One region of the Vibrio tarriae genome, then DNA from elsewhere that is predicted to be linked to it. Evidence: predicted binding sites of a transcription regulator. Region 1 holds the regulator's gene; each other region holds the start of a gene.

Region 1 (8,311 bases):
TTATATGCGGCTACCGGAAAGCAATTTCAAGCCAATCGAAAGAAGTTCAACGAATGCCAACAAAAAAGCCTGATCAACATCAGGCTTTTGGGGAATCGCTTACTGCTTTTCAGCCCAGATAGCGCAGGGCTCGATTTTCGCGCGTTGCAGTTTGTGCTTATCACGCTCCGCATCGCGCTTAAATTTGTAAGGCCCAAGTACGACACGATACCAACTGCTGTCCGCTTTCTTACGGATATGGCTGCTGATGCCTTGGAAAGCGATATCCAGCTTACGCGCTTCGGCTTGCTCTGCGGTTTTATACGCACCACACTGCATCACGTACGGGATATCCGATACTTCCTGCTCTTTAGCCACCACTTCAATTTCACGATTGGGCAAGCTGTCTACGTAGTCCCACTTTTCTGTTGGTGGGGGCGGTAGCGTTCCTGTCTGCTTAGGTTTACTGCTGGATGTCGATGATAACGTCGACTCCTGAGTGTTTAGTTTGGGTTCTGGGTCGTTGTTGAGTAGATACAAACCATAACCAAAGCCTGCCAATAGCACTAAAGCGACTAAACCACTGCGCCAAGGTTTACGGCGCGGCGCTGCTTTTTTTCGGGTCGGCTTCTTAGGACTACGACCGCCTCTTACATAATCTCTATTCGCCACGTTCTCGTTCGGAAATTAACAAAATTGCCCACATGTTAAAGCAGATCGCTGCCAGATAACAGAGTTACACCCAAACAACTGGCCTTGTAGCCTATCTCAGCGCGGCGATAGGAACGAGAAAATGAACCGAGCTCATACCATTCAGGATTGAAAATCGGTTCAGGCAACTCGCTATCTCTTGCTTGGAGGCGCAGCACTCTCACGCACCACTAGTTTGGTTTCCAAAAGACGCGAGCCGGCACGCACATCATGCCCCCGTAGTAACTCAAGCATCATCAACATGGCTTGACGGCCAATCTCATAACGCGGCTGCGAAATGGTCGTTAATGGGGGATCGCAGTACTGGGCAAACTGAATATCGTCAAAACCGACCACGGAGAGATCTTGTGGTACGCGCAAGCCAAGTCGCTTCGCTTCCTGAATCGCACCAATTGCCATCGTATCGTTATGACAGAAAATCGCGGTCGGCTGCTCCGGCAATGCCAACAGCTGACGCACCGCTTTTGCCCCGGCTTCAAAAGTGAAATCGCCAAAAATGCAGTAAGTCGGGTTCATGGTGATGCCAGCACGACGCAACGCCTGTTGATAGCCTTGATGACGGAATTGACACAGCGCAGCATGTTGTGGGCCAGAGATCTGCGCAATCCGTTTGTGCCCAAGCTGAGTTAAATAGTTTACCGCCTCAAATGCCGAGGTCAGATTATCGATATGTACCGTTGGTAGTTCTAGCTCTGGCGCAAATTCACACGCCATCACCATAGGTGGTAGGTTTTTCTGCTCAGGTTTACTCACATCAAACGGCAAATCCGTACCCAACAGTAACATACCGTCTGCCTGTTTGGTAAACACCAGATTAACGAACGAGTTTTCCCGACGCTTCTGTTGACCACTATCCCCCAACAGCACCAGATAACCGTGCTCCATCGCGGCATCTTCAATACCGCGAATGATCTCAGAAAAGTAGGGATCACAGATATCTGGCACGATAGCAACGATGGTTTTCGATTCATTACGCCGCAAATTGCGCGCTAAAGAATTTGGTGAGTAACCCGCTTCCAGCACGGCCTCTTCCACTCGTTTACGAGTGGACGACGAGACTTTCTCTGGATTCATCAACGCACGAGACACGGTCGCGGTTGAAACTCCAGCAAGCTGGGCAACATCCTTCATTGTCGCCATGTATTTTTACCCTCTTTTCTTTATCAAGTGATGTTGAGCATCACACTTATGATGACTGATCTTGTAAGACTTAACCTGCAATCAGTAAACCTTGTTAATACTTGAAATCATGTCTATACCATGGCTTTTGGATTAACGAAAACGATTCACTGAGTGGGTTTTACCGATAGTCTAAGGGATTCAGAACAGAAAGTTACGGCGAGATTAACAAATCTTGCATAGTCACTGTGATTTACATCACGATAATAAGCATTAATTTGCTGACAAAATTAACACACAGACTTTATTAACCGCGATGCGAATTAGCTCAGATCTTGCGGATCAATATCGATCGACCAACGCACCTTGCTTGCCAACGGTAACTGTTGCAGTGCAGGACGTGCGCTTTGCAAAATCTTCTGCATCAGGGTGCGATTAGGCGTTTGTAGTAAAAGTTGCCAACGGAATTTTCCCGCTCTTTTCGCGAGTGGCGCAGGCGTTGGCCCGAGCACCATACATTCGCTATCAAACCAAGGATTGCAGCGCAAGGTTTCGCGCACTTGACGCAAAAAATCTTCCACTTGAGCGGTGTGATTGGCTTCAGCTCGAAATAAGCTCAAGAAAGAATAAGGGGGCAGTTGCGCCAGCTTGCGCTCTTCCAACGCCGTTAAGGCAAAATGGTGGTAATCCTTATGCAGCAAGGCTTGTAGCAAACTGTGTTCGGGATGATGCGTTTGTAACACCACTTCGCCCGGCTTGCTGGCACGCCCTGCCCGCCCTGCGACTTGAATAAAGAGCTGAGCCAAGCGCTCAGAAGCGCGAAAATCACTGCTGTACAATGAGCCATCGACATCCAACAACGCGACCAAGGTAACATCGGGGAAGTGATGTCCTTTGGCGAGCATTTGCGTACCAATCAAAATCTGATATTCGCCTTTACGAATCGCGGTTAACGCCGATTCCAAACTGCCTTTACGCCGCGTGCTATCTCGATCAATCCGCACTGAACGATACTCAGGGAATAGAGTGTGTAATTGCGCTTCAAGCTGTTCCGTACCAACGCCGACAGTAACCAGTTGAGTCGAGCCACACCCTTTGCATTGATGGAGAACAGGACGCTGTGAACCACAATGGTGGCAGCGCATTTCATTGCTGTGTTGATGGTAGGTGTAATAGGCATCGCAACGCTGGCACTCCGCAATCCAGCCGCATTCATGGCACATCAAGGCCGGAGAAAAACCGCGGCGGTTTAAAAACAGCATCACCTGATTGCCCGCCGACAAATGGCGGCGCATTTCTGCAATCAAAGGAGCAGATAGGCCACTTTCTAGATAGAGCCCTTTCACATCCAACGCGTGGTTACGTGTGGGTAGTGCATTACCGGCGCGCTGCGTCAGTTGCAAGTGATGGTATTTACCACTGAGCGCATTATGCAACGTTTCCAAGGCTGGCGTCGCCGAGCCAAGCACGATCGGAATATTCTCCAAATGCGCGCGCATCACAGCCACATCGCGGGCATGATAACGCAGGCTATCTTGCTGCTTATAAGAACTATCATGTTCTTCATCAACAATAATAATGCCCAATTTGGCAAAGGGCGTGAGCAGCGCCGAGCGCGTACCAATCACAATGCCCGCCACTTTATCGCGCGCCGCCAGCCAAGCGTTGAGGCGTTCAGTATCGTTGAGCGCCGAGTGCATGACTTCGACGGGGACATTAAAACGTTGGCGAAACCGGTTGATGGTTTGTGGGGTTAAACCAATTTCCGGCACCAACACCAAGGCTTGTTCACCACGCGCCAATACCGGTGTGATGAGGTTAAGATACACCTCTGTTTTGCCTGAACCCGTTACCCCTTCTAATAAAAAGCAGCCGAAACCTTGCTGGCTATTCACTGCCGCAATCGCGATCGCCTGCTCTTGATTAAGCTTAGGTTTATCGACTTTGGCTTCCAGCTCTTGCGGCCAAGGTCGCGCCACCGGTTTACGTTCTTCACACTCAATCCAGCCTTTCTCCACTAGGGTTTTCAGTGTTGCGCTGCTTACCTCTTCATCAAGTAAGGCTTGGTGGGATAAAGCGCCATGCTGCAACAGGTGAAGCACTTGCGCTTGCTTGACTGCGCTCCGCTTCACCCCTTGCATCAGCTGCTCTTGGCCAAGCGTGGTTAAACGCCACTCCTTATGGCTAGTCAACTCTGCGGCTTTGCCTTTACGCAGCGCGCTGGGTAAGGCATTCGCGTACGTTTCACCGAGCGGATAATGATAAAACTGGCTACACCAGTGCAGCAGAGACTGAAGTTTATCCGGCCAGACTGGCGCGTCATCCAATACCGCTTGCACCGATTTCAGTTGCTCGATAGGAAAATCGGATTGATGCGTCAGCGACTGGACGATGCCGACCAAGGTTTGCCGCCCAAAAGGCACTTGCACACGACCGCCCAGCACTGGAAATAGATGAGCTGGGATCAAATAGTCGAAAGACTTATCCAGAGGTACAGGCAGGCAAACTCGGGCAATGGTGGGTCGCATCAGGGTCCAAAACAGGGAAAAATCAAACGGATCACAGTCTACTGGAAGCTTGGCAGAAATTCGACCCGCGCTTTTGGTGAAATAATCGGCGCGATTGGTTGATCCGAAACTCAAGATTCATTAATATATCGCGCCTTACGGCATCCTAGAGGGTTGACCTCTCTGGATATGCAAACTCGTTATTTTTAACACTACGTGTGGTGTCCGACGACAATCGATTCGGATGGCGACACGGCCTAAATTGAGGTTATCCCATGAAAGCTGGTATCCACCCAGAATACAAAGCAGTAAACGCAACTTGTTCTTGCGGCAACTCTTTCGTTTTCAACTCTACTCTAGGTAAAGACACAATGCACCTAGACGTATGTGACAAGTGCCACCCATTCTACTCTGGTAAGCAACGTATCGTTGACACCGGTGGTCGTGTTGAGCGCTTCAACAAGCGTTTCGGCGCACTGTCTGCGAAGAAGTAATTTCTGCTTTACGCTAGATTTTGAAAAAGGACGCTCCGGCGTCCTTTTTTCATAGCCTAAGCGCCACCATCGTTATCTCATCTCGCTTTCAGCGAGGATGAATTGATCACTCACTTATCTGCATATAAAACCTTTTGAATTGGCACGATCTGGCTATTTCTTCTCCGCAATTCACATTTTCACTGGTCTTATCAGCAAGATCTTCGCTTTTTTTGTACGCTTTGCTCAGTGTCTAACCTAGGCAGTTTGCAATAGTTACTTTAAAATTTGCGACCTCCCCCATAAATAACAATAAGAGAACAGCCCTATGTCCGATGACAATCGCCTCAACCCAACGCCTGAAGAACAATTTCGCCAACGTGCTCTGGATTACCATGCTTACCCAACCGCGGGCAAAATTGGTATTGCACTGACTAAGCCAGCCGATTCTGCTGCCGATCTGGCTCTGGCTTATAGCCCAGGTGTAGCTGAGCCAGTGCGTGAAATCGCGCAAAACGTTGACAATGTGTATAAGTACACCGCGAAAGGCAACACGGTGGCCGTGATCTCTAACGGCACCGCAATTTTAGGATTGGGAAATTTAGGCCCGATGGCCTCTAAGCCTGTCATGGAAGGTAAGGCACTGCTGTTTAAACGCTTCGCTGGATTGGATTCGATTGATATTGAAGTAAAACACCGCACGATCGACGAATTTATCGATACTGTCGCTAACATTGCTGATACTTTCGGCGGCATCAACTTAGAAGATATCAAAGCCCCAGACTGCTTTGAAATTGAGCGCCGCCTGATTGAGCGTTGTGATGTCCCTGTATTCCACGATGACCAACATGGTACCGCGATTGTCACCGCGGCTGGTATGCTTAACGCTCTTGAGCTGCAAGGTAAACAACTGAAAGACTGTATTATCGTCTGCCTTGGGGCGGGTGCCGCAGCGGTGGCGTGTATGGAGCTACTGATCAAATGCGGTGCAATGCGTGAGAAGATCTACATGCTGGATCGCAAAGGTGTGATCCACACGCGCCGTGATGACCTCAATGAATACAAAGCTCTGTTTGCGAACAATACCGACAAGCGTACGCTGGAAGATGTGATTGCGGGAGCGGATCTATTCTTGGGCGTTTCAGGTCCTAACCTGCTGCCAGCGGATGCCCTGAAACTGATGGCCGATAAGCCCGTGGTATTTGCTTGCTCCAACCCAGATCCTGAAATCAAACCAGAAATTGCTCATCAAGTCCGTAACGACATGATCATGGGGACTGGTCGCAGCGACTATCCAAACCAAGTTAACAACGTGCTCTGTTTCCCGTTCATTTTCCGTGGAGCACTCGATGTACGCGCCAGCGAAATCAATGATCAGATGAAACTGGCTGCAGTAGAGGCGATTCGCCAACTGGCGAAAGAGCCTGTACCAGCAGAAGTGCTGGCAGCTGCTGGAGTGGATAAGCTCAGTTTCGGTATTGATTACATCATTCCGAAACCGATGGACCCACGCCTATTACCACGCGTAGCACGCGCAGTCGCGGAAGCAGCAGTAGAATCAGGCGTTGCTCGTATCTCAATGCCAGAAAACTACATGCAGGCTTAATCTGCTTGTTTATATGAATAAAAAAGTCGATACAAAAAGCCCCTCAGTTATATGAGGGGCTTTTTTATAAGCCGGATTTGTTCAATGAACCCGTATCACTCACGCCAATCGTTACTCATCGTAAGATTCGAACTCAATCCCCATTTCGGTCATCAAACGTTTGGCTTCGGCAGGAATATCATCAGGGCGATCTTTACGTAGGTCTTCGTCCGTCGGCAGCGGCTGACCGGTATAAGCATGCAAGAAGGCTTCGCACAGTAACTCACTATTGGTAGCATGACGTAAATTATTGACTTGACGGCGTGTTCTCTCATCCGTTAGCACTTTGAGAACTTTCAGCGGAATGGATACCGTGATTTTTTTTACCAACTCGCTCTTTTTCCCATGCTCTGCATAGGGGCTGATGTATTCGCCATTCCAGTCTGCCATTGCGCACCTTCGTTATTGTGGTTCGAATCGAAATTTCAAAGGCTCTAATTTTAGCGGGATTTACTGCCATAAGCAAAGACATATAGACGTCTAGAAGTGTTGACGTCTTCATTTAACATCAGTAAAGTGTCGAGTAATTTATGGGCAACGGATAAACCTCATCCCCCAGTTAGGGAAAGTTGCGATGCGACAACCGACACTGCAGCTTAAAGCAGGAAAGGTATATGATGAAGCCCTCTAGGACAGAATAGCCAGCAAGGAAACTCCATGACCACACGCAAGCCAGCCACCATTGCGGTTCGTACCGGGATTGAATCGGATACTCAATACCATGCGGTTGTACCTCCCATTTATCTTTCGACCAACTATGGGTTTCCCGCATTTGGCGAAGTGCCTAAATACGATTACACCCGCTCAGGTAACCCAAACCGAGGCCTGTTAGAACAAACCTTATATGAGCTTGAATGTGGAGAAGGCGCCATAGTGACCAACTGCGGAACCTCTGCGATCAACTTATGGGTCACCGCCTTGTTAGGCCCTGATGACCTGATTGTCGCGCCGCACGACTGCTATGGCGGTACTTATCGCTTGCTCAACACCCGCGCTAAAAAAGGCGATTTCAAAGTGCAGTTTGTCGATCAATCCAACGCAGCCGCACTCACCCAAGCTTTAGCCCGCAAACCCAAGCTGCTGCTGATTGAAACCCCTTCCAATCCTTTAGTGCGTGTGGTGGACATCGCTCATCTTTGTCAGTTAGCCAAAGCGCAAGGCACGTTGGTGGCGGTCGATAACACCTTTTTGACTCCGGTATTCCAAAAACCGCTCACCTTAGGCGCGGATTTTGTGCTGCACTCCACCACCAAATACATTAACGGTCATTCAGATGTGATTGGCGGCGTGTTGATCTGTAAAAACAAGCAACATGCAGAAGAGCTGGCTTGGTGGGGCAACTGTTTAGGCTCAACCGGCACCCCATTTGATAGCTACATGACCTTGCGTGGCATTCGTACCTTAGGCGCGCGGATGCGCGTGCATGAAGAGAGTGCGCAGCAGATCTTGGCGTATCTACAAACCCAGCCCTTGGTTGGCAAAATTTATCATCCAAGCCTGCCCGAGCATCCAGGCCATGAGATTGCCAAAAAGCAGCAATCTGGCTTTGGCGCTATGCTCAGTTTCGAGTTTGCAGGTAGTTTTGAACAGCTGAAATTGTTTGTGGGCAAGTTGGCGCTGTTTTCACTGGCTGAATCGCTCGGGGGGGTAGAAAGCCTTATCTGCCATCCAGCGTCTATGACTCACCGTGCGATGGGCGAAGAAGCGTTAGCCGAAGCGGGAATTTCCCAGCAGTTGCTGCGTCTTTCCGTCGGTCTTGAAGATGCTTCCGATCTGATTGCCGATCTTGACCAAGCCTTTTTACAAACTCTTGCCGCGAATTAAGGAGATCTGTGAATGACTCATCCCCGTCAACTGCACAAATTTGGTGGTAGTAG
Region 2 (8,311 bases), 700 kb from region 1:
AAATCAGCGCAGATGGCGCATCTTTACGCTCAATCGCCAGTTTCCACGCCATCGCTGACTCTACTTGGTCACACGGACGCCATGTGCTCATGTTTGGTGTCATACGCAGAGAAGCGATTTGCTCAACCGGTTGGTGAGTTGGGCCATCTTCACCCAGACCAATCGAGTCGTGCGTGTACACTTGGATGTTTTGCACTTTCATCAGTGCTGCCATACGCATCGCATTACGCGCGTATTCCATAAACATCAGGAAGGTTGCACCGTAAGGGACAAAACCGCCGTGCAGCGCGATACCGTTGATGATGGCGGTCATACCAAACTCACGCACACCGTAGTGGATGTAGTTGCCTGACGCATCTTCTGCTGTAAGAGACTTTGAGCCAGACCACATGGTGAGGTTAGAAGGCGCCAAGTCAGCTGAGCCGCCCATAAATTCTGGTAGCAGTTTGCCGAACGCTTCCAACGCGTTTTGTGATGCTTTACGCGATGCGATGTTGGCAGGGTTGGCTTGCAGATTGGCGATAATCTCGCTGGTGGCTGCTTCCCAATTCGCTGGCAGCTCGCCCGCTACGCGGCGCTTGTATTCAGCAGCTTCGGCTGGGTAAGCTTTCGCGTAAGCCGCGAATTTCTCATCCCAAGCCGCTTCTTTACTTGCACCTGCTTGTTTTGCATCCCACGCTGCATAGATGTCAGCTGGGATTTCAAATGGAGCGTGTTCCCAACCCAAGAATTCACGTGCAGCTTTGACTTCATCGTTGCCCAGAGGCGCACCGTGACAGTCGTGTGAACCCGCTTTGTTTGGTGAGCCGAAACCGATGATGGTTTTGGTACAAATCAGGGTTGGGCGAGAGGTTTCTGCTTTCGCCGCTTCAATCGCAGCGTTAATTGCATCTGCATCGTGGCCATCAACCGCAGGGATCACATGCCAGCCGTAGGCTTCAAAACGTTTTGGTGTGTCGTCTGAGAACCAGCCTTCCACGTGACCGTCGATAGAGATGCCGTTGTCATCCCAGAATGCAATCAGTTTGCCAAGGCCAAGTGTGCCCGCCAGTGAACAGGCTTCGTGCGAGATACCTTCCATCAAACAGCCGTCACCCATGAATACATAAGTGAAGTGATCAACGATGTCGTGACCCGGTTTGTTGAACTGCGCCGCCAGAGCTTTCTCAGCAATCGCCATACCTACGGCATTGGTGATGCCTTGGCCTAGTGGGCCCGTGGTGGTTTCGATGCCCGGTGCGTAACCGTACTCTGGGTGACCCGGTGTTTTTGAGTGCAGTTGACGGAAGTTTTTCAAATCGTCAATCGACAGCTGGTAACCGCTCAGGTGCAGCAGCGAGTAAATCAGCATAGAGCCGTGGCCGTTAGACAGTACGAAACGGTCGCGGTCAGCCCAATTTGGGTTTTGTGGGTTGTGGTTTAAGTGTGAACGCCACAGCACTTCGGCGATATCCGCCATGCCCATTGGGGCTCCCGGGTGGCCAGAGTTAGCTTTTTGAACGCCGTCCATGCTCAGGGCGCGGATAGCATTGGCAAGTTGTTTGCGAGAAGACATGTCGACTCCTAAATGGGAAGTAAGCGAAATGAACAGATGCGGAAAATCAGTGGCGGCTATTGTCGCAAAGCCCCCCTGCTGCTGCAAACGATTTACTGGTGCTTTGCTCCGATTTTGTCACACTTTTTAGCACATTCTCGCTTTGTAGTGGCAAAGCTGACTTTTTTAAGCAAACGTTTGGTTATGGGCTAAACAGAAAAAGAGCTTGTAATTTGAGCGCCCGACACTAGAATAGCCGTCTAGATGTAGAAACGCCTACAAAATGTACGAAATTGATCGGTAGCGCCACTTAATGCCGTTACCGAATAACCACAAATATTGGAGCTATCATGGCGATTAAGCACCTGTTTACTTCAGAATCAGTATCAGAAGGCCATCCAGATAAAATTGCAGACCAGATCTCTGATGCAGTGTTGGACGCGATTCTTGAGCAAGATCCTAAAGCTCGCGTTGCTTGCGAAACTTACGTAAAAACTGGCATGGTGATGGTGGGTGGTGAAATCACTACTTCCGCTTGGGTTGATATCGAAGAGTTAACTCGTCAAACCGTTCGTGAAATTGGTTACGTGCACTCAGACATGGGCTTTGATGCCAACTCTTGTGCGGTACTGAACACCATCGGTAAGCAATCGCCAGACATCAACCAAGGTGTTGATAAAGTCGATCCTAAAGAGCAAGGCGCGGGCGACCAAGGCATCATGTTTGGTTATGCAACTAACGAAACTGAAGTGCTGATGCCAGCACCAATCACCTACGCACATCGTCTGATGCAGCGCCAAGCAGAAGTTCGTAAAAACGGCACGCTGCCATGGTTGCGTCCAGATGCAAAATCTCAGGTGACCTTCCAGTACGACCAAGGCAAGATCGTGGGTATTGATGCCGTGGTTCTGTCTACTCAGCACTGTGACTCTATTTCAACGCCAGATCTGCGTGAAGCGGTGATGGAAGAGATCATCAAGCCAGTTCTGCCAGCAGAATGGTTGAGCAAAGAGACCAAATACTTCATCAACCCAACCGGCCGTTTCGTTATCGGTGGTCCAATGGGTGACTGTGGTCTGACCGGTCGTAAGATCATTGTTGATACCTACGGAGGCGCAGCGCGTCACGGTGGTGGTGCATTCTCAGGTAAGGATCCATCCAAGGTTGACCGTTCAGCGGCTTACGCAGCACGTTATGTTGCGAAAAACATCGTTGCGGCGGGCATGGCCGATCGTTGTGAAATCCAACTCTCTTACGCCATCGGTGTCGCGGATCCAACGTCGATCATGGTGGAAACTTTCGGCACTGAGAAAGTATCACAAGAGATCATCATCGAAGCCGTTCGTCAGTTCTTCGACCTGCGTCCATACGGTCTGCAAGAGATGCTGAACCTGCTGCAACCTATCTACAAGAAAACTGCTGCTTACGGTCACTTCGGCCGCGAAGAGTTCCCTTGGGAAGCCACCGACAAAGCCGCGCTACTGCGTGACTTCGCTGGTCTAAAATAAGCATTGATTTCAAGTCATCGCTGACAAACGGCGAAGATTGCAATACAGTTCAAGGCCCTTTCTCATGAAAGGGCCTTTTTTATGAGTTCGATGATAGGGTTTTTAGAGGTAGAAATTCGCTAATGGTTCGTTTTGATCTGCACTGCCAAGCTGAGCAGAAAATCAAACAGTGTATCGCTACCGCCAGCGAGGCTTTGCAACGCCCCTTTAAACTGCCCAAACTCAATTACCGTTTACGTGGACGCGCTGCCGGCAAGGCCTATTTGCAGCTGTGGGAAATCCGCCTTAATCCCGTGCTGTTTGCCGAAAACGTCGATGACTTCCTCCAGCAAGTGATCCCACACGAAATCGCGCATCTGATTACGTATCAGCTTTATGGCCGAGTACGCCCACACGGCGTCGAATGGCAACAAGTGATGAGCCAAGTCTTTAATCTTGAGCCGAAAACCACTCACACGTTTTCTGTCGCTTCAGTACAGGGCAAAACCTTCCATTACCGCTGTGCGTGCCGTGAATATCCGCTCACCATTCGTCGCCACAATAAAGTGCTGCGTGGTGAAGCCACCTATCGCTGTCAAAGCTGCCAACAAAACTTGATCTACCAAGCCTAACCTTTGATTGGCTGAGGGCACTTCTGTAGGCTTTGCCTTGCTCTCGCCAAAAACTAACAAAAGCATCAACGACAAAGGCAATTTATGAGTGTTAAACTGATAAAAAACCTACTTATCTACGTCTTTTATGATGATTTTTCGTTTCGTTACCACGCTTGCTGCTAGCTTACCTCTGCTCACCTTTGCCGCCCCCATGTCTTTTAGTCATGCCAAAAATGAAGCGGTGAAGATTTATCGTGATCATCCGGTCTCTTTTTACTGCGGCTGCGAGATTCGCTGGCAAGGCAAAAAAGGCATCCCGGATCTGGAGAGTTGCGGCTATCAAGTGCGTAAAAATGAGAATCGCGCTTCGCGGATTGAATGGGAACATGTGGTGCCGGCTTGGCAATTTGGTCATCAGTTGCAATGCTGGCAACAAGGTGGCCGTAAAAACTGCACTCGTACTAGCCCTGAGTTCAATCAAATGGAAGCCGATCTGCACAACCTCACTCCGGCGATTGGCGAAGTGAATGGCGATCGCTCCAACTTCGGTTTCAGTCAGTGGAATGGTGTCGATGGCGTCACCTATGGCCAATGTGAAATGCAAGTGAACTTCAAAGAGCGCACAGCCATGCCGCCAGAACGAGCGCGCGGGGCGATTGCGCGCACTTATCTGTACATGAGTGAGCAGTACGGTTTGCGACTTTCCAAGGCGCAAAACCAATTAATGAAGGCATGGAACAATCAGTATCCGGTCAGCGAATGGGAATGTGTGCGTGACCAACGGATTGAAAACGTGCAAGGCAACTCGAACCGCTTTGTGCGTGAACAATGCCCGAACTGATGGGCAGAATCTCACCCTGCCCCCTTGTATTTTACTGAACTTGCATCCATGTTAGAGGCCAGATATCCCTCTTCCAACTGAAGTTGCCGCTTTACGTTGGAAGACGGTAACCTCGTTTAATGATTAGGAATTATCCGCATGCGCATCCCTCGAATTTATCATCCAGAACCGATCCACCAGCTTGGCACCGTTGCCCTGAGTGAAGATGCCGCAGGGCATATCGGTCGCGTATTGCGTATGCAAGCTGGACAAGAAGTGCTGCTATTCGATGGCTTTGGAGCTGAATTCCCAGCCGTGATCAGTGAAGTTGGCAAAAAACAGGTATTGGTCAATATCACCGAGCGCGTGGAAAACAGTATTGAATCGCCGCTCGATCTGCATCTTGGTCAGGTGATTTCACGCGGCGATAAGATGGAATTCACCATCCAAAAATCGGTGGAATTGGGCGTCACTACCATCACGCCTCTGCTTTCTGAGCGTTGTGGCGTTAAGCTGGATGAAAAACGCTTCGAGAAGAAGATTCAGCAGTGGCAGAAAATTGCGATCAGCGCTTGCGAGCAGTGTGGCCGTAATACCGTGCCAGAAATCCGCCCAATTATGGAGCTCGAAGCTTGGTGCGCAGAGCCCACCGAGGCACTGAAACTCAATTTGCATCCGCGCGCTAAATACTCGATCAACACCTTACCCACCCCAGTGAGCAAAGTTCGTTTGCTGATTGGGCCTGAAGGCGGCTTGTCAGCGGAAGAAATTGATATGACTCGTCGTTACCAGTTTGAAGAAACCTTATTAGGCCCACGCGTACTGCGCACAGAAACGGCGGCGCTCACGGCGATAACTGCACTACAAGTTCGTTTCGGCGATCTTGGCTAAATGGAGATAAACCATGATTAAACTCGGTATTGTGATGGATCCCATCGCTTCCATTAACATCAAAAAAGATTCCAGCTTTGCCATGATGCTTGAAGCGCAGCGTCGCGGTTATGAAATCCATTATATGGAAATGAATGATCTACACTTAGAGCAAGGTGTGGCACTGGCCGATACCAAGGTCGTCGAGCTGAAAGAAGATCCCAACGGTTGGTATGAATTCAAATCCGAGCAAACTATCGCACTTTCTGAATTGGATGCGATTTTAATGCGTAAGGATCCGCCGTTCGACACCGAATACATCTACGCAACGTACATTTTGGAACGCGCGGAAGATGAAGGCGTATTGGTGGTGAACAAACCACAAAGTCTGCGCGATTGTAATGAAAAACTGTTCACCGCTTGGTTCCCAGAGCTGACGCCGATCACCATGGTGACGCGTAAAGCCGAGAAGATTAAAGCCTTCCGTGAGCAGCACGGGGACGTGATCCTAAAACCCCTCGACGGTATGGGCGGCGCTTCGATTTTCCGTGTTAAAGAGGGAGATCCTAACCTCTCAGTGATCATCGAAACCTTAACCAACCACGGCCAGAATTACTGCATGGCGCAGACGTTTGTGCCAGATATCAGCAACGGCGACAAACGCATTTTGGTGGTCGATGGTGAACCTATGCCCTACTGCTTGGCGCGTATTCCCGCCAAAGGAGAAACTCGCGGTAACTTGGCAGCCGGCGGCCGTGGTGAGCCACGCCCACTGAGTGAAACCGATAAGAAAATTGCCCTAGCGGTTGCACCGACCCTAAAAGAGAAAGGGCTACTGTTTGTAGGCTTGGATGTCATTGGCGATAAACTGACCGAAATTAACGTCACCAGCCCAACCTGTATTCGAGAGATTGAAGCTGCGTACGATATTTCAATTACCGGTAAGTTGATGGATGCCATCGAGCGCCGCCTTAAAGCAGGCGCGATGTGAGCACCCACAGCAGTGAAATAGAGGTTGGACACAGTATGAATCTTACCAATCATTTTCTGGTTGCCATGCCGAGCATGAAGGATCCTTACTTCAAGCGCAGCGTGATTTATATCTGCGAGCACAACCAAGATGGTGCGATGGGGTTAATGATCAACGCGCCGATCGATATTACGGTGGGCGGTATGCTCAAGCAGGTCGATATCGAGCCAGCTTACCCACAGTCGCACCAAGAGAGTCTGAAAAAGCCAGTGTTCAATGGTGGTCCGGTGTCGGAAGATCGTGGGTTTATTCTGCATCGTCCGCGCGATCACTACGAATCGAGCATGAAGATGACTGATGACATCGCCGTCACCACCTCGAAGGATATTCTCACTGTACTCGGTACTGAGGCGGAGCCTGAAGGCTATATTGTCGCGCTCGGCTATTCAGGTTGGTCTGCTGGCCAGTTAGAGGTGGAACTCACCGAAAACTCGTGGCTCACCATAGAAGCGGATCCTGAGCTGATTTTTAACACGCCCGTGCATGAAAAATGGCAAAAGGCGATCCAAAAACTCGGCATCTCCCCTGCGCAGCTTTCCAGCGACGCCGGACACGCCTAACCAAATCCAAGGCTGCGATCACGCAGCCTCATTTTTACTGTCATTTTTTATTGAACATTTTTTATTAAAAGAGAAATCGCATGTCACGTACCGTTATGGCCTTTGATTACGGCACCAAAAGCATTGGCAGTGCAATCGGCCAAGAGATCACGGGCACGGCGTCTCCGCTGAAAGCGTTTAAAGCCAATGATGGCATCCCCAATTGGGATGAAATTGAAAAACAGATCAAAGAGTGGCAACCCAATTTATTGATTGTTGGCCTACCCACCGATCTGCACGGCAAAGATCTGGACACCATCACCCCACGCGCCAAGAAATTTGCTCAGCGTTTGCATGGCCGTTTTGGTTTGCCAGTGGAACTGCACGATGAGCGCCTTTCCACCACTGAAGCGCGCGCAGAACTGTTCGCCATGGGCGGTTACAAAGCACTGAGCAAAGGCAATGTTGACTGCCAATCGGCGGTGATCATTCTAGAGAGTTGGTTTGAAAGTCAGTGGGGCTAACCCCACTGCTTTTTCTTGGCCGAGTAGAACCGCTGTGATTACTCAGCAAAACCTTCCAATTTGATCAAAGCAAACTGCTTCTTGCCGCGTTGCAACACGTAGTAGCGATCAAACAGTGCAAAGCCGGATAACACACCTTCTTGTTGTACTCGCTCACCATTGACGCGAATCGCCCCATTCTCCAACCATTCGCGCGCTTGGCGCTTAGAACTGGCTAAACCTGAGCTAAGCAGCAAATCGAGTAAGGAGTCGCTGCGTGATGCCGCCACACAAGGCAAACCATCCAACTCTAACTGAGCCAACTCACTTAAGCTGAGATAGCTGACATCGCCGCTAAACAGCGCTTGAGTAATCCGCTGCGCCGCAGCGAGTCCCTCTTCACCATGCACAAAACGGGTCACCTGTTCCGCCAAAATCTGCTGCGCTTGTGGCTTGCCTGCGCGTAACGCATCGGTTTGACGGATTTCCTCAATCTCAGCGGTACTCAAAAAGGTGTAATACGCCAAGAAACGGTACACATCCGCATCATCACTGTTTAACCAAAACTGGTAGAAACGATACGGCGAGGTTTTGCTGCTCTCAAGCCACACGGCGCCACTTTCAGTTTTACCAAATTTAGTGCCATCGGATTTGGTAATGAGCGGCAGAGTTAAACCACACACCTCAGCCCCATTAAGGCGTCGAGTCAAATCAATTCCGCTGACAATATTGCCCCACTGATCATTGCCACCAATTTGCAGCGCACAGCCAAACTCACGATTGAGATGCGCAAAGTCATAAGATTGCAGCAAAGAGTAACTGAACTCGGTAAAAGAGATGCCTTGATCCGGACGTGCCAAACGCTGCTTTACCGATTCACGATTGATCATGGTATTGACTGAAAAGTGCTTGCC
Region 3 (8,311 bases), 1.0 Mb from region 1:
GTGCATTAGCTCAACTGCGTCAACAAGGCATAAGCATCTCTCTTGATGACTTCGGTACAGGCTATTCATCTTTAAGTTACCTACAAAAATACTCTTTCGATACGTTGAAAATTGACCGCAGTTTCATCAATCAATTGGAATACAACGAGCAAAACCGCGAGCTAACACGAGCAATCATTGCGATGGCACATAAGCTCAACATGGCAGTAATTGCCGAAGGAATTGAAAAGAAATTCCAAGAGGATTTTATTCGCACTGAAGGCTGCAATTATGCGCAAGGCTATCTGTATGGAAAAGCGATGCCTGCCGATGAATTTGTGCAACTGTTAGCGTGATGCACATGATGACAAATAATAACCACATGCTAAAACGACCGATTCACTGTTACTTATAGTTTGTCAGTAGATAACCGAAATAAAGCTAATTGCTTTTTCATCGTTTTTCACTATTTAGCTCTGGAACGAGTTTGGGTTAGACTGTCGTCACTCATTTTATTGGACGTACCCAAAATGAAACAACTGCTCGACTTTATCCCACTGATCATTTTTTTTGCTTTATATAAGTTTTATGACATCTACGTAGCAACTGGGGCGCTGATTGCTGCCACCACGGTTCAAGTGATTGTCACTTATGCTATGTACAAAAAAGTGGAGAAAATGCAGCTCATCACTTTTGTGATGGTCGCTTTGTTTGGTGGTATGACCTTAGCCCTGCATGACGATAACTTCATCAAATGGAAAGTGACGATCGTGTATATCGTTTTCGCACTCGGACTAACCATCAGCCAAATCTTGGGTAAATCTGCAATCAAAGGCATGCTCGGTAAAGAGCTGACCTTGCCTGACGCGGTATGGTCGACCATTAACTGGGCATGGGTGATTTTTTTTCAGTGGTTGCGCAGCACTCAATCTGTACATTGCCTACCACCTACCGCTTGATGTGTGGGTCAACTTTAAAGTCTTTGGCCTGCTTGCGGCAACGCTGGTTTTTACTCTACTGACGGGTGGCTACATCTACAAACACCTTCCCCATGAACCTAAACAGAAAAGCCAATAAATTGTCCCGATGGAATACCCATCCTACTTGGCGCTTATAGTAGAAAGGGATAAAGGGATGATCCATTGATGAATTTGTGGTTATAATCCGCCCCCTAATCCACAGCGACCGTATTCGGTCGCTGTTTTGTTTACTGTGGATCCCCAAATGAATCAAACCGTAAATTCACCTAGAGGCCAGCTTCTGCTGCGCACACTCGCAATGCCTGCCGACACGAATGCGAATGGCGATATTTTTGGCGGCTGGATCATGTCTCAACTCGACTTAGCGGGCGGTATTCTCGCTAAAGAGATTTCCTGCGGACGGATTGTTACCGTTTCCGTGTCCAGTATCACTTTTAAAAAACCAGTCAAAGTGGGCGATGTGGTATGTTGCTACGGCGAATGCACCAAGATCGGCAGAACCTCAATGTCCATTAATCTTGAAGTTTGGGTAAAACCGGTCAAAGAAGATGGTGTTGGTGATCGCTTCCAAGTCTGCGAAGCGACGTTTAACTATGTGGCGATTGATACCAATGGCCGCCCAAGAGCGATAAGCTTAAGCAACGGATCACAGAAATCATCTTGATAAGCTGTGTTTCACGAGCGAGTTGCGTAGAGTATTGACTTTGCTTTTGGTCAGTGGATAAGGATTAAAGTGTTATGTGGTATGTAATTTTTTCGCAGGATGTCGAGAACTCATTAGACAAACGTCTTAGCGTGCGCCCAAAACATCTGGAGCGTTTACAACAACTGCAAGATGAAGGCCGTCTGCTCACGGCTGGCCCTATGCCAGCGATCGACTCCGATAATCCGGGACAGGCAGGCTTCACTGGCTCAACCGTAATCGCGGAATTCGCCTCTTTAGTGGAAGCACAAGCTTGGGCAAATGCCGACCCTTATGTCGCCGCGGGTGTCTATGCCAACGTGATTGTTAAACCTTTCAAAAAAGTATTCTGATATGAAAAAAATCATCCTGAGCAGCGTTATCGCCTCGACTCTCCTTCTCGTCGGTTGCAGCTCTGGTTCAGCAGAAAAACAGCGTAACCTTGAGCTATTGGCTGGCAACCGTGCCAGCTTACTCTCTACCGAGCTACCGCTGGAGTTTGGCCCACTGAATATTCTCCGCGCTACCTCCAAAGGCAGCACCATTGAGCTGATGATGGTTTATAACACAGATGCAAATAATGCTAAACCAACCGAGCAAGTGCTACAAAGCGCGGTAACAAGCTTCTGTGCTAACAAAGACATCCGTTCGAATCTGGATGTTGGGATCAGCTACCGCATCCAAATGCGCAACACGCGTGGTCAATTGATGGTGGATCAGTTGGTCACTAAAGAGAGCTGCAAGCAAGGTTAAGCACGTTGGAAGTCACCAAGATATTTAAGATTGACTCTCGAACAACACAAACAAAAGAACAAAGGCCTCATAAGAGGCCTTTGTGGTTTCGAACCGTTTACCCAAACCACTTGGCGTTGTAGGTAAACTTCAAGTAGGAAGCGAATATTAGGCTTGCCATTCCGCGCGCAGTGCTTTCGCTGCGTTCACCATGTTGGTCAGTGCTGCTTCCACTTCTGGCCAGTTGCGGGTTTTTAGACCGCAATCTGGATTGACCCACAAACGCTGTGCTGGAATTTTTTCTGCTGCTTTGCGAAGCAGATCTTCAATCCATGTTTGTGCAGGAATGTTCGGTGAGTGAATGTCGTACACGCCTGGGCCAATTTCGTTCGGGTAATTAAACTCTTCAAACGCTTTGAGCAGCTCCATGTTGGAGCGCGATGTTTCAATGGTGATCACGTCGGCATCCAGTGCCGCAACCGATTCGATGATCTCGTTGAATTCGCTGTAACACATGTGTGTGTGAATTTGCGTTTCCGGACGCGCGCTACCAGCGGAAATCTTAAACGCTTGCACTGCCCAATCTAAATACGTTTGATGATCGCGTTTTTTCAGTGGTAGACCTTCACGAATTGCGGGCTCATCGATCTGAATGATATTGATACCCGCATTTTGCAAATCCGCCACTTCATCACGCAGTGCCAACGCCAATTGCTGAGCAATCTCTTGGCGGCTGATGTCTTCACGTGGGAAGGTCCAGCACAGAATGGTCACAGGGCCCGTCAACATCCCTTTCATCTGCTTAGAGGTTAGAGATTGCGCGTAAGTTGACCACTCTACCGTGATCGGTTTTTCACGTTCGATATCCGCCACCACAATCGCAGGTTTTACGCAGCGTGAACCGTAACTCTGCACCCAACCAAACTGCGTGGTTTGGAAACCCGCGAGGTTTTCAGCAAAGTATTCCACCATGTCGTTACGTTCGGCTTCACCGTGTACCAGCACATCTAGCCCTAACGCTTCTTGGCGTTTCACCGCATCGGCAATATGGCCTTTCAGTGCTTGCACATACTCTTGCTCGCTCAATTTGCCTTGACGATAGGCACTACGCTCAGTACGGATCTCTCCGGTTTGTGGGAAAGAGCCAATGGTCGTGGTCGGTAAGAAAGGCAGCCCCAGCACTTCTGCTTGGTGATGAGCACGCTCAATATAAGGCGCACTCCGCTCTGCCAATGCCTCCGTAATATTGTTGATGCGCGCTTGCACAGAAGCCTTATTCACCGTGTGAGAAGATTTGCGTGCCACAATTGGCTGGCTATAGGTATCACAAGCCAGAATCGCCGCGGCATCACCATCCAAAGCACGGCCGAGCAAGGACACTTCCGTAACTTTCTGCTTGGCAAACGCAAACCAACTACGGGTTTCTGCACTCAAATCGCCTTCTAAATCCAGATTGACAGGGCTGTGCAGCAGTGAACAGGAACTCGCGACCCATAAACGCTCGCCCAACAGGGTTTTCACAGGCTGCAAACGAGCCAGAATGGAACTCAAATCCGCACGCCAAACGTTACGGCCATTAATCACACCTGCTGAAAGTACCCAATCAGATGGCAAGCGGTTAACAATGGTTTCGAGCTGCGCTGGAGCGGCCGAAATATCCACATGTAGGCCATCGACAGGCAATTCCACAATCTTATCAAGCGTGTCTAACACTGAATCAAAGTAAGTGGTCAGCAGCAGTTTGACGTCACCGCGGATCACCTGATAAGCCAACTTAAATGCTTCTTGCCAACGTGGTTCCAGTTCTAACGCCAAAATAGGCTCATCGATTTGCACCCACTGCACACCCTGCTTCGCCAGCTTGCTCAGAATCGCTTGGTAAGCGGTCAATAGACGCGGCAACAACGTTAAACGATCAAAACCCTCTTCCACTTCTTTGCCTAAATAGAGGTAGCTCACGGGACCAAGCAGCACAGGTTTTACATCGTGACCCGCTTGCAGTGCTTCATTCACCTCTTCAAACAGTTGTGGCCAGCTCACACTGAAAGTGTCGTGAGAGCTGAACTCCGGCACGATGTAGTGATAGTTGGTGTTGAACCACTTGGTCATATCCGATGCCGCGCTGCCCGTTCCGCAACCACAAGCATTTTGTGACTGACCACGACCGACGCGAAACAGCGTATCTAAATCGGGAAAACCGTGGTTATGGCGCTTAGGCACATGCCCCAGTAACAGTGTGGTGGTGAGTACATGGTCGTACCAAGCAAAATCACCCGCGGTGACGAAATCCAATCCGGCTTCTTTTTGCAGTGCCCAGTTGTGTTGACGAATTTGGCTACCGACCTGTTTCAAAGCCGCTTGGTCAATCTCACCACGCCAGTATTTTTCAAGAGCAAATTTAAGTTCGCGTTTTTCGCCAATGCGGGGATAACCAAGAATGTGTGTCGTTGTCATGTGAAAATCCTTTGTCTGTTCTTAATTGGTCGTAGAAGTTCTAAGCCGACTCAGCGCATCCGAAGATGTCTGGATGGCTAAACTATCGCGTTGTACGCCTTCGAGGACAAGGTTCATTTATTCAACTTGTTTATTAGTAATTTTCATGTTGACAATGGCGATTATCAATTTACCTTCACTTTTTATAACCAAACGAATTGGAGTTGCAGCTAACACCGTTGAGGCTTCAAGCAGGAGGACTATGGCCATCTAGATGTTTACAGCTCCATAAAATAGGCGTAACTTAGCTAAAAATTCATGTTGGCTTAGGGATAAGTGAGGAGAGTTCATGATAGAGCTGAAACATTTGAAAACGCTGATCTCGCTACGCGATACCGGTTCACTGACCGCCACAGCGACCTCGTTGCATCTCACCCAGTCTGCGCTCTCACATCAGATTAAAGACTTGGAAGCACGGATTGGCGGGCAGCTTTTTTTGCGTAAAACACGTCCAGTACGCTTTACCGCCGAAGGCGAAATTCTGCTGCGTTTGGCTGACGATGTTTTGCCCAAGATGGCACGTGCCGAGAATGAGTTGGCGAGCCTAAAAGAAGATGTGAACGGACGTCTGCATATGGCGATTGAGTGTCACTCCTGCTTTCAATGGTTGATGCCCGCGCTGCGCGAATATCAGGTCGGCTGGCCAACTGTGGCGCTGGATTTTTCATCCGGCTTTGGGTTTGAACCTCTACCCGCGCTGTTAGCGGGGGAATTGGATCTGGTGATCACCTCGGATATTTTGCCGCGCTCGGAAGTGCATTATGAGCCGCTGTTTGATTTTGAAATGCGCCTTATCACCGCCACCAACCATCCGTTGGCTGACAAAGCCAGTATTGAGCCCCAATACTTGATTGATCAAACCATGCTCACCTATCCGGTGCAAAAACAGAGATTGGATGTGGTGAAACACTTTTTGCAACCCGCAGGCGTTGAGCCTGCACGCTGGAAGCAAGCTGACAATACCTTGATGCTGGTACAGATGGTCTCAGCAGGATTAGGTGTCGCGGCACTGCCCAATTGGGCGATCAGCGAGTTTTCACGCCAAGGGCTCATCACCAGTAAACCGTTAGGTAAAGGGCTATGGCGTCGCTTGTTTGCCGCTACTCGCCACAGCGAAAAAGACAAACGCTACTTACAAGCCTTTTTCGCTACCGCACGCCAACAATGCAAAAGCCACCTTGACGGGATCAAGATGGCTTCACTTTAGGCATCACTACCGAGCATAAGCTTTGAACTGGTTGGTAAGAGGATCGTATTGATAACCCAATACGTCTAACTTACCGACCAGATGTTCAATATCCATTTCATAAGTGCTGATCAACTCATCCAGACTGTCACATTCCAAACGCAGTTTTTCATTGACGATGCCCAGCAAAATCACGCTATCGATGTTTCGTACGTTGCTCAGATCCATCACATCACTCCTGATTGAATGTTTTCACTCAGCGTTTCCGCTCCCCAACTTCATCAAGCATAGTCGCTATTTGGGGAACGAAAAGTGTTCTGCACGACGGATCGCACCTTAGCAATATTACAGTGGGATCTGGTAAAGGCCGTGCAAACCTGTAGCGGATGCCAGCACTAAAAGCCCTGCCACAACCAATAACCATTTGTTCACCGTTTTACCGGAGATCAGATGCCAGCACCAGACCACAATACCCGCAACCAGTAAGCCAAAGCTCATCGCAATCGGCATCAACAGTGTTTGCAGTTGCTCGTCACTCAAATCAGAAACATAAGGCAAGAGGCATAACGCCGTCAGCATTGCAGACACAATACCCACCACAGGCAAAATGCGGTGGAAGGCTTGTAGCCGAGAGCGCGCCAGTGTCAGTAGCAAATGTCCGAACATCGCGCCAAGCAGAAAAATCGCCGCAAATATCGTCATCGATGCTGGCCATGCCGGCGCTTCGCGGATCAAAATCCCGACGTAAGCCAGAGCTAAACCATTGGCTAAATACATCACCCACAGCGGACCTTCCTCACGCGTCTTTTTAGTCTGCACTTGCGAATAGAAGTAAAACAGCGCAAACACCACCAGAAACGCTTCAATTTTGATCGACGCCACCGCCAACCAGAGCACCGCAATTGCAGGTAATACTTTGTGGATACGGCCTCGTTGTCCAGGACAAATTTCACCCTTGACCAACACCAGAGTCAAAATGATTTGCGCGCCCAATAACATAGGTGCGAATACGGAAATCAGAGAATAAAGCATAGTTTGCCAAATCAAAGAGCTGTCGAGGCCGCCGATAATAGCAAACCTTAATCGAGAACCCCAAGCGACTATACGTTGATTTCTCTTCTTGGATAGAACAACGGTGATGTGGGCAACTCAGACTAGATCGCAAAACGGTGAAAAGTGCAGCAAGCGAAACAAAAGTAGGGCGACAAAACATCACAATGCGTTATAGTTCAATTCTTACTATAATCAGAGGCTTATATGAAAAGTAAATATTTAGTTGGCATTTTATGCGTCCTGCTTGCCGGTTGTGCCTTACAACAAACCAACCGCGCACTCCAACCCGACCAACGCTGGGTAACTCAAACACTTCCCAATGGTCTCACTTATCATCTCTACCCAGACAGTGAACAAGAAGTCTCTATTCGTTTGTACATTCACGCAGGTTCAATGCAAGAAACCGCGCAGCAAGCGGGTTACGCTCACTTCGTCGAACATATGGCCTTTAATGGTACACGCCATTATCAGCATAACGACGTGATTCGTATGTTTGAGCAAAGTGGTGCCCAGTTTGGTGCCGACTTTAACGCTTTAACTGGCTACGACCGTACGGTTTATCAACTTGACCTGCCGAATGCGCAAAATATGGATAAAGCATTATTGTGGTTTGCCGATATTGCTGACGGTTTAGCATTTGACGCAGATGAAGTCGAAAAAGAGAAAGGCGTGATCTTGGGTGAGTTTCGCGCCTCACGCACAGAAAACATGGGCATAGAGCAGCAGTTTTATCTACATCTGGTCCAAGGCACATCCTACGCGGATCGCGATCCGCTCGGCTCACGCGAATTAGTGCAAACCGCTACCCCAGATAGTTTGAAAGCCTTCTATCAAGAGTGGTATCAACCTCAATTAGCGGAACTCGTGATCACAGGTAACTTTACCCTTGAACAAGGCCAACAGTGGGTTGAGAAGTATTTCTCCAAGTGGCAGAAAGGCAATACCAACAAGCCCGCCTCGATTTACCACCAAGCGCTGAACAACCAAGATCTAGTCGCTTCAGTAATAGCGGGTGAATCCCCTAGCCTGACTTTAATGTTTCCACAAGGCTCAACCACCATTAAAGACTATGCCAGCCAACAAGAGTTTTGGCGTGATGATGTCAGCGAGCAGCTACTGCAAGCGCGCTTAGGGGCAGCATTCAGTGATGCAGCGCAAGCCACAACCGGCATTTACGCGACACGTTATGATATCGAAGGCCAGCGT

Evidence for each region. Region 1 encodes MetJ, which represses methionine synthesis genes. Its sites were predicted from a motif close to TTAGACNTNTANANGTCTAA; they were not measured.
Region 2: a site for MetJ is predicted at 1,787-1,806, ahead of metK (methionine adenosyltransferase). Genes of this name have one in related genera too.
Region 3: a site for MetJ is predicted at 4,889-4,908, ahead of metE (5-methyltetrahydropteroyltriglutamate--homocysteine S-methyltransferase). Genes of this name have one in related genera too.

What each region holds. Positions count from the first base shown of each region.
Region 1 is NZ_CP022353.1:35,309-43,619, reverse strand. It holds gene CEQ48_RS05655 (SPOR domain-containing protein) at 100-651, opposite strand; gene cytR (DNA-binding transcriptional regulator CytR) at 823-1,830, opposite strand; gene priA (primosomal protein N') at 2,133-4,337, opposite strand; gene rpmE (50S ribosomal protein L31) at 4,592-4,810, shown strand; gene CEQ48_RS05635 (malic enzyme-like NAD(P)-binding protein) at 5,118-6,395, shown strand; gene metJ (met regulon transcriptional regulator MetJ) at 6,507-6,824, opposite strand; gene CEQ48_RS05625 (O-succinylhomoserine (thiol)-lyase) at 7,092-8,258, shown strand; gene CEQ48_RS05620 (bifunctional aspartate kinase/homoserine dehydrogenase II) at 8,271-8,311, shown strand, end outside.
Region 2 is NZ_CP022353.1:2,353,642-2,361,952, forward strand. It holds gene tkt (transketolase) at 1-1,555, opposite strand, end outside; gene metK (methionine adenosyltransferase) at 1,885-3,042, shown strand; gene CEQ48_RS16455 (SprT family zinc-dependent metalloprotease) at 3,165-3,653, shown strand; gene xds (extracellular deoxyribonuclease Dns) at 3,781-4,476, shown strand; gene rsmE (16S rRNA (uracil(1498)-N(3))-methyltransferase) at 4,615-5,346, shown strand; gene gshB (glutathione synthase) at 5,360-6,316, shown strand; gene CEQ48_RS16475 (YqgE/AlgH family protein) at 6,352-6,915, shown strand; gene ruvX (Holliday junction resolvase RuvX) at 6,996-7,418, shown strand; partial or broken gene tyrS (tyrosine--tRNA ligase) at 7,457-8,311, opposite strand, start outside.
Region 3 is NZ_CP022353.1:1,051,560-1,059,870, reverse strand. It holds partial or broken gene CEQ48_RS10555 (sensor domain-containing phosphodiesterase) at 1-335, shown strand, start outside; partial or broken gene CEQ48_RS10550 (septation protein A) at 510-1,056, shown strand; gene yciA (acyl-CoA thioester hydrolase YciA) at 1,204-1,623, shown strand; gene CEQ48_RS10540 (YciI family protein) at 1,698-1,994, shown strand; gene CEQ48_RS10535 (GspS/AspS pilotin family protein) at 1,996-2,394, shown strand; gene metE (5-methyltetrahydropteroyltriglutamate--homocysteine S-methyltransferase) at 2,542-4,827, opposite strand; gene metR (HTH-type transcriptional regulator MetR) at 5,156-6,073, shown strand; gene CEQ48_RS10520 (DUF4250 domain-containing protein) at 6,080-6,280, opposite strand; gene CEQ48_RS10515 (HI_1241 family integral membrane domain) at 6,398-7,084, opposite strand; gene CEQ48_RS10510 (M16 family metallopeptidase) at 7,310-8,311, shown strand, end outside.